DNA from 3 places in the Flexivirga sp. G2 genome. Region 3 is predicted to be linked to each of the others. Evidence: riboswitches for the same ligand, from Rfam matches in the RefSeq annotation. Region 3 holds a riboswitch; each other region holds the start of a gene.

Region 1 (3,270 bases), 750 kb from region 3:
CCGCATTGATCGTGCTGGGCGCCGTCCACGGCACCTTGCTCTACTTCGGCGATTTCCTCGGCGCCTACGGGATCGTCGGGCTGGTCGCGACGTTCCTGCTGGTCCGGCGGACCGAGCGATTCCATCGGATCGTGTTGGCACTCTGGGGTATTCAGCTGGTCAGCGTCGGCTGGTTCGCCGTCCGCGCGCTCACTGGCGACGGCGGATCCGCAGGCTTCGTGAACACGCCGACGGACTCACTCTCCGCGTCGTCGTACGCCTCGTCGCTGGCGCATCGGCTCACCGAGTGGCCGGCGCACACCCTGCAGGTGCTCCCGTTCATCGTCATCGTCTGGCTCGGCATCTGGGCGGCCAACAAGGGGATCCTGGAGCATCCGGAGCGACACGTGAAGCTGTTGCGCCGCACCGCGATCGGCGGCCTCTCGCTCGCTGTAGCGGCCGGACTCCCCTATGCCCTTGCCGGCGCCGGTGCCATCCATGCCTCGGCGGACACCATCGATCGGTTCGCCGCGCTGTCGAACATCGCCGGCGAGTATGCCGGTCCGGGGTATGTCGCGCTCTTCGGCCTGCTCGCCATCCGGCTGCGTCGTTCCCAACCGGTCACCGGCGCCATCGCGGCGCTCGGTCAACGGTCCTTGTCCGGTTACCTGTTCCAATCGGTCTGCTGGATGGCGCTCTTCGCACCCTTCACCCTCGACTGGGGACACTCCGATGCACACGCGGTCATCGCGGCGGTCGCCGTCTGGAGCGTGTCGGTCGTCGCCGCGGCGCTGATGCAGCGGCGAGGCTACGCCGGGCCGGCCGAGCGGCCGTTACGGAGGTTCGTCTACGGCAGCAAGTAGCCGCCGGGTGGTGTCGGGTCGTCGCGCAGCAGGACGCACGTCGCGGAAGGGGCGTCGTCCTGCTCGCGCGAGGAGCCTGCCGGCCCCGACCAACTCGTCGGTCGTCCGTTCGTAGGCCAGCCGCTTGTGAACACCGTGGAGTTGCCACGACTCCGCCATCCTCGCGGCGAGCGATTTCACCTCCGCACGAACCCCAAGTCATCCGCCCTCCCAGCCGAAATCGGTTCCAGCCGAGGGTGTTTCGTCATCGACGAGTTGTCGCTGGATCGCTGCACCACCACCGTCCGAGCATCTCATTCCGATCCTCGCTATGCACCGCGTCACGTCCATCGTCGCCGGATCGGCAGAACGTGCTACCGTCGCGATCGTCCTTCGCGGGAGTCCGGGGTACCGGGCTGAGAGGGGGCTGACACCGCCCCGACCGTCACCAGACTTGATCCGGATCATGCCGGCGCAAGGAGAAGCCATGAGTGCAATTCAGCTGCTGTCCCTTCGGACTCGATACGTCCTTCGGTGACCCGCGTCGCCGTCCTCGGCGGCGGCATCGTGGGCCTCAGCATCGCCTGGTCATTGGTCGGGCGGGGCGTGCAGGTCGTCATCGTCGATGCCGAACTGCCCGGATGCAGCTCCACTGTCGCAGCCGGAATGATCTCGGCGGCCGCCGAGCTCGACCACGGCGAGCCCGACCTGTGGGAGCTGACGTCCCGGTCGCAACGCCGATGGCCGGAGTTCGCTGCTCACCTGGAACGATGCGGCGGCGGCTCCCTCCAGTTGCGCCGAACCGGCACCCTGCTCGCTGCCATGGACCAGGACGAGGAAGCTCGCTTGGAACGCCGACTGAGCTTGCTGGCGGAGGTCGGTGTGACGGCGGACCTGATCGATCGCACAGAGTTGCGGCGTCGGGAGCCCGGCCTCGCCAGCACGGTCCGTAGCGCCGCCTGGCTGCCGAACGATCTTTGCGTTGAACGCAATCGGGCACTGACAGCTCTACGAACCGCCATTCGACGGGCCGGCGCCGAGTTCGTCCAGGGCACCGGCCGCCTGCGGGTCGCCGAGGGACATGTCGTCGGGGTGGACGTTGCCGAACGAGTCGTGACCGCAGATCACGTCGTGCTCTGCGCAGGTTGGCGAAGTGGAGCCTCCGCCGTGCCGGGCGTGCTCCCTGCCGAACTCAGTGGCCCGGACGGTGTCCGGCCGGTGAAGGGCGAACTGATCGATCTCGAGGTCGCTGTCCCGGCTGTGCGTGCGATGATCCGCACTCGCGTCGACCGGGTGCCGGTCTACCTCGTACCCCACGACGATCACCACATCACGGTCGGGGCGACCTCCGAGCAGGTCGGCGCCGACACCACCCCGACGGTGCGCGCCGCCCACGACCTACTGATGGCCGCGACCACCGTCGTGCCCGAATTGCGCGACGCCGCGATCGTCGCGCACCGGGTGGGCCTCCGCCCGGCGACGGCGGACAACCGTCCTGTACTGGGCAGTTCGCCGGTACCGGGACTGACTGTTGCGACCGGGCACTACCGGCACGGCTTCCTGCTCGCGCCACTGACCGCCGAAATCGTCGGCGACCACGTTGTCAACGCACTCTCCCAAGGAGATCTCTCATGACCCAGGCATACCTGTTGAACGGTGAATCCCGACCGTGGCGGGCGGGCATCACGATCCGGCAGACACTCACCATCGAGGGCATGGAGGGGACATGGTTCGCCGTCGCTCTCAACGGTGCGGTGGTACCCGCCTCGCAGTGGGCTGTGACGGCGGTTCCGCTCGAGAGCGAACTCGAGATCATCCAGCCATGCCAAGGAGGCTGAGATGTCAGCCACCACATGGGAACTCGGCGGTCGAGAACTGACCAGCCGACTACTTCTCGGATCCGGGGGTATCTCGACGGCAAAGATTTTCGCCGAGTGCATCGAGGTCACCGGGACACAGGTGGTGACCGTTTCGATGCGCCGGTCCGGCGCCGCGGTCGTCAGCGGACTGTTGCCGACCATCCAGGCCTCCGGCGTGCACGTGCTTCCCAACACCGCCGGGTGTCACACCGCGCGGGAAGCGGTCCTGACGGCCCAGCTGGCCCGCGAGGCACTCCAGACCGACTGGGTCAAGCTCGAGGTGATCGCCGACGACCGCACACTGCTACCCGACTGCGTCGAACTGCTGAACGCGGCAGAACAACTGATCAGGGACGGCTTCCGCGTCCTGCCGTACACGACGGACGATCTTGTCGTCGCCCGCCGCCTCGCCGACCTGGGGTGCTCCGCAGTGATGCCCCTCGGTTCACCGATCGGCAGCGGCCTCGGCATCCGCAACCAGCACGCCATCGAACTCATCTGCGGCGAGGTCGACGTCCCGGTCGTGCTGGACGCAGGCATCGGGACCGCCTCCGACGCAACGCTCGCCATGGAGCTGGGTTGCTCCGCTG
Region 2 (3,270 bases), 1.0 Mb from region 3:
AGACCCGGCTGATCCTGCTCCGCCACGGGGTCACCGACTTCACCGTCGGCGGACGGCTGGACGGTCGCGGCGGATCGGATCCGCAACTCAACGCGACGGGTGCGGCGCAGGCGGAGAAGGCAGCGGCCGCACTCGGCGAGCTGGTGACCGGGCCGGTCACGGTCGTGACATCGTCACTGGCCCGCGCGCGCCAGACCGGTGCGGCCGCGGCTCGCGTGCTCGGTGTCCAGCCGATCTGCGACGAGGACTGGGACGAGCAGGCCTTCGGGGTCTGGGACGGCCTGAGCTATGCGGAGATCGGTGAGCGTTTCCCCGGCGATCCGGCTCGGATGCGGGTCGAGGACGACTTCCGTGTCGACGGTGGGGAGACCCACCTCGAGCTGAGCGGCCGGGTGGACGCGGCGCGTGAACGCGCACTTGCGCACGGCGGCACCGTTGTCGTCGCCACACACCGGATGCCGATTCTGGTGGTGCTGCGCTCGCTCCTCGGCCTCGGTTTCGGGCAGGCGTGGCTGCTCCACGCCGACCCGGCGTCGCTCACCGAGATCCATGTGTATGCCGACGGCAGTGCGAGCGTCGCCTACACCAACGACACCCACCACCTGAGGTAGGACCCGGCCTGCGGCCGTAGGCCGGACGCCCCCGTGGGCCTCCGTCGGCGTGTGCAAGGCTGCAGACCATGACGTCATCCTCGAACGAATGGTCCCCGGACACGGTTGCGGTGCGAGGCGGTCTGGCTCGCAGCGGATTCGAGGAGACGTCCGAAGCGCTCTACCTGACCTCCGGTTTCGTCTACGAGACGGCGCAGGACGCAGAGGCCGCGTTCTCCGGTGACGCCGATCGATTCGTCTACAGCCGCTACGGCAACCCCACCGTCGCCGTCTTCGAGGAGCGACTGCGGCAACTGGAGGGCGCCGAGGCGTGTTACGCCACCGGCTCCGGCATGGGCGCGGTCTTCACCGCGTTGGCCGCTCTGCTCGGTGCGGGGGACCGGGTGGTCGCGGCGCGCGGCCTGTTCGGATCGTGCTTCGTGATCCTGGACGAGATCCTGCCGCGGTGGGGTGTGCAGACCGTCTTCGTCGACGGCGCCGACAACGAACAGTGGCGGGCGGCGCTGTCCGAGCCCACCGCCGCGGTGTTCTTCGAGACTCCCAGCAACCCCATGCAGGAGCTGGTCGACCTCGAGTTCGTGACCCAGCACGCCCACGCGGTCGGCGCGAAGGTGGTCGTGGACAACGTGTTCGGCACGCCGGTCTTCTCCCGGCCGCTGCAGCACGGGGCCGACATCGTCGTCTACTCGGCGACCAAGCACATCGACGGCCAGGGACGGGTGCTCGGCGGCGCGATCCTCGGACCGGAGGACTACATCCATGGTCCGGTGGAGAACCTCTTGCGGCATACCGGGCCGACCATGTCCGCGTTCAACGCGTGGGTGCTGGTCAAGGGCCTGGAGACCATGCGGCTGCGGGTCGAGGCACAGGCCGCGTCCGCGATGCGACTCGCAACGGCCCTGCAGGAGCATTCGTCCGTCCGGCGGGTGTGGTACCCGTTCCTGGAGTCGCACGCGCAGTTCGAACTGGCCAAGCGGCAGATGACGGGCGGCGGGACCGTCGTCACCTTCGAGCTCGACGGAGGCAAGGATGAGGCCTTCGAGCTGATGAACTCCCTTGAGATCATTGATATCTCGAACAATCTCGGTGACTCCAAGTCGCTCATCACGCACCCGGCAACGACGACGCACCGTCGGATGGGGGCCGAGGCTCGGGCGGCCGTCGGGATCACGGACGGGGTGCTGCGGTTGTCGGTGGGTCTCGAAGACGCCGACGACCTCGTGCGCGACGTGACCAGCGCGCTGGGCTGACCTGGCGCGGTGGAGCAGGGCATCGCCCGATACGGTGGTGCCGACAACCCGCGGGAGCTCGGAAGGACCGGGCTGAGAGGGCGACCGCCGTCGCCGACCGCCACAACCTGAGCCGGACAATGCCGGCGGAGGAAGGGATTTGAACGGCATGTCGACGACGTCATACGCCTGGTGGCCGGTGCTCGGAGCACCGATGGAGGACGGCCTCAAGCGGGTGCTCGCACACGACTTCCTGCACGGCCTGTCCGACGGGTCCCTGCCGCGAGAAGCGTTCGGACACTTCATCATTCAGGACACGCTGTATCTCGCGGAGTACGCGCGAGCATTGTCCTTGCTGGCTGCCAAGGCGCCGACGCCGGTCGCGCCGATCCTGGCCGCGCACGCGAGCGCAGCGGTCGCGACCGAGCTGGAATTGCATCCGGCGCTGCTGCGGGACGCCGGTCTCGACCCGGCTCTGCTGCGCAGCACACCGAAGTCTCCGGCCACCACGGCATACACGAGCTATCTGCTGTCGGTGTGCGCCCTGCGACCGTTCCACGAAGGTCTCGCGGCGGTGCTCCCGTGCTACTGGATCTACGAGCAGGTGGGTCGAGCCCTCGAGCGCGACGGATCGGCCGACCCGGTCTACGCCCGCTGGGTCGAGGCGTATGCCGCGCCCGGCTTCGCGGAGAGCGTCGCGCAGGTGCTCGACGTGGTCGACGCCGTGGCCACCGGTGTGTCGGACAGCGCGCTCGCCGACATGGCGCAGCATGTCGAGACGGCGACCCGCTACGAGTGGATGTTCTGGGATGCCGCGGTGCGCGGGGAACGGTGGCCGTGGTGACGAATCAGCCGAATGCGACAGAGGTCGGCGCACTGCTCGAGACACTGCGCGAGCGCGCGCCACTGGTGCAGTGCATCACGAACTCCGTGGTCACCGGATTCACCGCGAACACGCTGCTGGCCCTCGGTGCAGCTCCGGCGATGGTCGACAATCGCGAGGAGGCAACGGTTTTCGCGGGTGTCTCGGACGCCGTGCTGATCAATCTCGGAACCATCTCCCCGGCATCCGGGGAGACGATGGTCGCCACCGCCGAGGCGGCCGGCAGCGCCGAGACACCGTGGGTGCTGGACCCCGTCGCGGTTGGTGGGCTGCCGTTGCGGGATCGAGTCAGTGCCCAATTGGTGCCGCTGCGCCCGACCGTCATACGCGGTAATGCCTCGGAGGTGATGAGCCTGTCCGGCGTCGACGGTGGCGGTCGAGGCGTCGACAGCACTGTCGGCACCGAGGCCGCTGTCGATTCCGCTCGTGACCTGTCCCGGCGAACCGGTGGGACGGTCGCGGTCAGTGGTCCCGTCGATCACATCGTCACCGGTGACGACGTGCGCACCGTCGCCAACGGAACGCCGATGATGACGAAGGTGACCGG
Region 3 (3,270 bases):
TAGACCTCGGCGAACTTGTCGAGCCCGACCGGGATCATCATCGCCGCCGTGATCGCGACCAGGTCCGGTCGCTCGGCGCCCAGACGCACCATCTCGTCGCTGAACTCGTCGGTCCAGATGCGACCGGCCACCTCGAAGGGCAGCCCGGTCTCCGGGTTGATCTTGCCGATGCCGTGCATGTGATCGGCCTTGTCGTCCAGGGCCGGCTGGTAGCCGCGCCCCTTCTCGGTGATCACGTGGACGATGCACGGAGCACCGAAGGCCCGCGCGCGGCGCAACGCCTGCTCGATCGCGGCCTCGTCGTGCCCGTCGACCGGCCCGACATACTTGATGCCGAGGTCCTCGAACATGCCCTGCTGCGGGTAGACGATGTCCTTGATCCCGCGTTTGACGCCGTGCAGCGTCTCGTAGGCGAGGCCACCGACCTTCGGCACACCCTTGAGCGTCGTCTTGCCCCAGTCGAGCATCTGCTCGTACTTCCGCGTGGTCCGCAACGCCGCGAGGTGATCGGCGAGACCGCCGATAGTCGGCGCGTAGCTGCGCTCGTTGTCGTTGACGACGATGACGAGCGGCAGGTCACGCTCGACCGCGATGTTGTTGATGGCCTCCCACGACATACCGCCGGTGAGTGCCCCGTCCCCGATCACCGCGACGGTATGGCGGTGCGGCTCACCGCTGAGCACCCGCGCCTTGGCGATGCCTTCTGCCCAGGACAGGGAGGACGACGCGTGCGAGCTCTCGACGATGTCGTGCTCGGACTCCGCACGCGACGGGTACCCGGACAACCCGCCCTGCTTCTTCAGCTTCGAGAAGTCGTGCCGCCCGGTCAGCAGCTTGTGCACGTAGGACTGGTGCCCGGTGTCGAAAACAATGGAGTCCGAAGGCGACTCGAAGACGCGGTGGATGGCGATGGTGAGCTCCACGACACCCAGATTGGGTCCGAGGTGGCCTCCGGTGCGCGAGACCGAGTCGACCAGGAACTCGCGGATCTCCGCCGCGAGATCGTCCAGGCGTTCCGCGGGAAGCCGCCGCAGGTCCTCGGGTGAGGAGATCGTGTCGAGCAGTCCCACGTCGTTCGCGCCTTTCGTTCCTTCGGATTACGCGTCGATCGAGTCTACGCGTCGGTGCACTCGCACCCTGTCAGGACGCCTCACCCGGCCCGTCGGTTGCACCACGATGCCGCTGGTACCGTGGACGGATACATCCACCGACAGGGGAGCGCTTCGGCGCTGAGAGTGCGGCTCGCCCGCAGACCCTTGAACCTGCTCCGGTTAGCACCGGCGAAGGGAGTCATCAATGGCTACTGTCAGCGCGCCCGGCGAACGGTCCGCGATCACCGCACTGCTCGCCTATCGCACCATCGACCTGGTCACCGTCGCCACGCTCGGTGTCGCGTCCGGTGTCGTCTTCTGGGCGTGGTCGAAGGCATGGCTGGGAATCAGCACCCTCGGACTCTTCACGGCTCCACCGGTACTCGGGCTGCTCGCCGGGCCGTGGCTGCTCGGCGGCGTCCTCGGCGGCCTGGTCGTGCGCAAACCCGGTGCCGCTCTTGCCACCGAATTCATCGCCGCCGCCGTTGAGATGCTCGTGGGCAACCAGTGGGGCGCCAGCACCCTGATGTCCGGTCTGCTGCAGGGCCTCGGCGTCGAGGTCGTACTCGCGCTGGTCCTCTACAAGCGTTTCGGTGTCGTCATCGCGGCGCTCGGCGGAGCGATGGCCGGAGCGTTCGAGATCTTCTACGAGTGGCACAGCTACTACTCGGCGTGGACCTGGAACTACAAGCTGGCCTACCTCGGCTGCACCATGCTCTCCGGAGCGATCCTCGCCGGCGTCGTCGGCTGGATCCTGGTCCGTGCGCTGGCCGCCACCGGCGTGCTCGACGCGTTCGGCGCGGGACGTGAGCATCACGCCCGCAACGCGGTGTGAGCGGGGCACACGCCTCCTTCCGCGGCTTCGGCTGGCGTCCGTTGGGGCGTCGCGAAGAGGTCATCAGCGGTCTAGACCTCAGTTTCTCCCCCGGCCAGATCGTCCTGTTGGCCGGCGGCAGCGGCGCCGGCAAATCGACGCTGCTGCGGGCATTGGCGGGTCTACTGGGCGAGGCCGTCCCCGGCGACCAGTCCGGCACGGTCGAGGTCGACGCCCCCTCCGGGATGCTGTTGCAGAACCCGGCGGACTCGCTGGTGGCGGCGACCATCGGCCGTGAGGTCGCCTTCGGCCCGGAGAACCTCGCACTCCCCCGCGACGAGATCTGGCGCCGGGTCCATGACGGTCTCACCCGGGTGGGTCTGCCGTATGACGTGAACCGGCAGACCACGGCACTGTCCGGCGGCGAGCTGCAGCGTCTCGCGCTGGCCGGCGTGCTCGCCATCCGACCCGGGCTGTTGCTGTTGGACGAACCGACGTCGATGCTCGACGACGAGACCGCGGACCAGGTGCGGCGATGCGTCCTGGACGTGGCGCGCGCGACCGGTGCGACCACGGTCGTCGTCGAGCACCGGATCGGGCCGTGGCTCCCGCAGTGCGATCGGGTCATGGTGCTCGACCACGGACAGGTGGTCGCCGACACCACCCCGTCGCGCTTCGTCACCGACCACACGCAGCAGATGCTGGACGCGGGTGTGTGGATGCCGGGCGCACCGGACCCGACGCCGGTCGCGGTCGCTCCGGGTTGGGTGACTCCCGACCGCCCGGGGCCTGCCTTGCACACCGAGGCGTTGCACATCGACCTGACCGTCCGATCGCTGCAGGGCAGGGTGACCCACCGGGCGCTCGACGGCGTGACGACCGACCTGCAGGCCGCTCGACTGACTGCCCTGGTCGGCCCGTCGGGCGCGGGCAAGTCGACCCTGCTCGCGGCCTTCGCCGGCATGCTGCGGCCATCCGCCGGGACCATCACCGGAGCCGAACCGCCGTTCGTGCATCGCCGTTCCCGGCAGCTCGCCGCGGCCGCCGGTTTCGTCCCGCAGAATCCCGAGCACGGCTTCCTCCGAACGACCGTGCGCGACGAAATCGCTTGCACCGCAACCCGACTCGGTCGGTCGGTCGACGTCGACGGCCTGTTGGGGCTGATGCGCCTGGACCATCTGGCGGGTGCCAACCCGTTCCAGCTCTCCGGTGGGGAACAGCGACGGCTGGCTGTGCTGGCCGCGCTCGCGCACCGTCCGTCGGTGGTACTGCTGGATGAGCCGACCGTCGGGCAGGACCGACACACCTGGGCTGCCGTGACGGGATGGGCGCTCGCCGCGCGTCACGCCGGTGCGACCGTCGCCA

What was found. A riboswitch is a leader RNA that binds a small molecule or an ion and turns the genes downstream of it on or off. The one in region 3 is predicted to bind thiamine pyrophosphate.
Region 1: another riboswitch for thiamine pyrophosphate. It lies ahead of thiO (glycine oxidase ThiO); the one in region 3 lies ahead of ACZ50J_RS09145 (ECF transporter S component).
Region 2: another riboswitch for thiamine pyrophosphate. It lies ahead of ACZ50J_RS14245 (TenA family protein); the one in region 3 lies ahead of ACZ50J_RS09145 (ECF transporter S component).

Annotation. Positions count from the first base shown of each region.
Region 1 covers NZ_AP039675.1:2,674,229-2,677,498, forward strand. The annotation lists gene ACZ50J_RS13015 (DUF418 domain-containing protein) at 1-842, shown strand, start outside; TPP riboswitch at 1,207-1,319, shown strand; gene thiO (glycine oxidase ThiO) at 1,356-2,456, shown strand; gene thiS (sulfur carrier protein ThiS) at 2,453-2,659, shown strand; gene thiG (thiazole synthase) at 2,661-3,270, shown strand, end outside.
Region 2 covers NZ_AP039675.1:2,940,573-2,943,842, reverse strand. The annotation lists gene ACZ50J_RS14255 (bifunctional RNase H/acid phosphatase) at 1-611, shown strand, start outside; gene ACZ50J_RS14250 (O-succinylhomoserine sulfhydrylase) at 680-1,861, shown strand; TPP riboswitch at 1,902-2,012, shown strand; gene ACZ50J_RS14245 (TenA family protein) at 2,010-2,684, shown strand; gene thiM (hydroxyethylthiazole kinase) at 2,681-3,270, shown strand, end outside.
Region 3 covers NZ_AP039675.1:1,920,432-1,923,701, reverse strand. The annotation lists gene dxs (1-deoxy-D-xylulose-5-phosphate synthase) at 1-1,070, opposite strand, end outside; TPP riboswitch at 1,203-1,306, shown strand; gene ACZ50J_RS09145 (ECF transporter S component) at 1,297-1,926, shown strand; gene ACZ50J_RS09140 (ABC transporter ATP-binding protein) at 1,923-3,270, shown strand, end outside.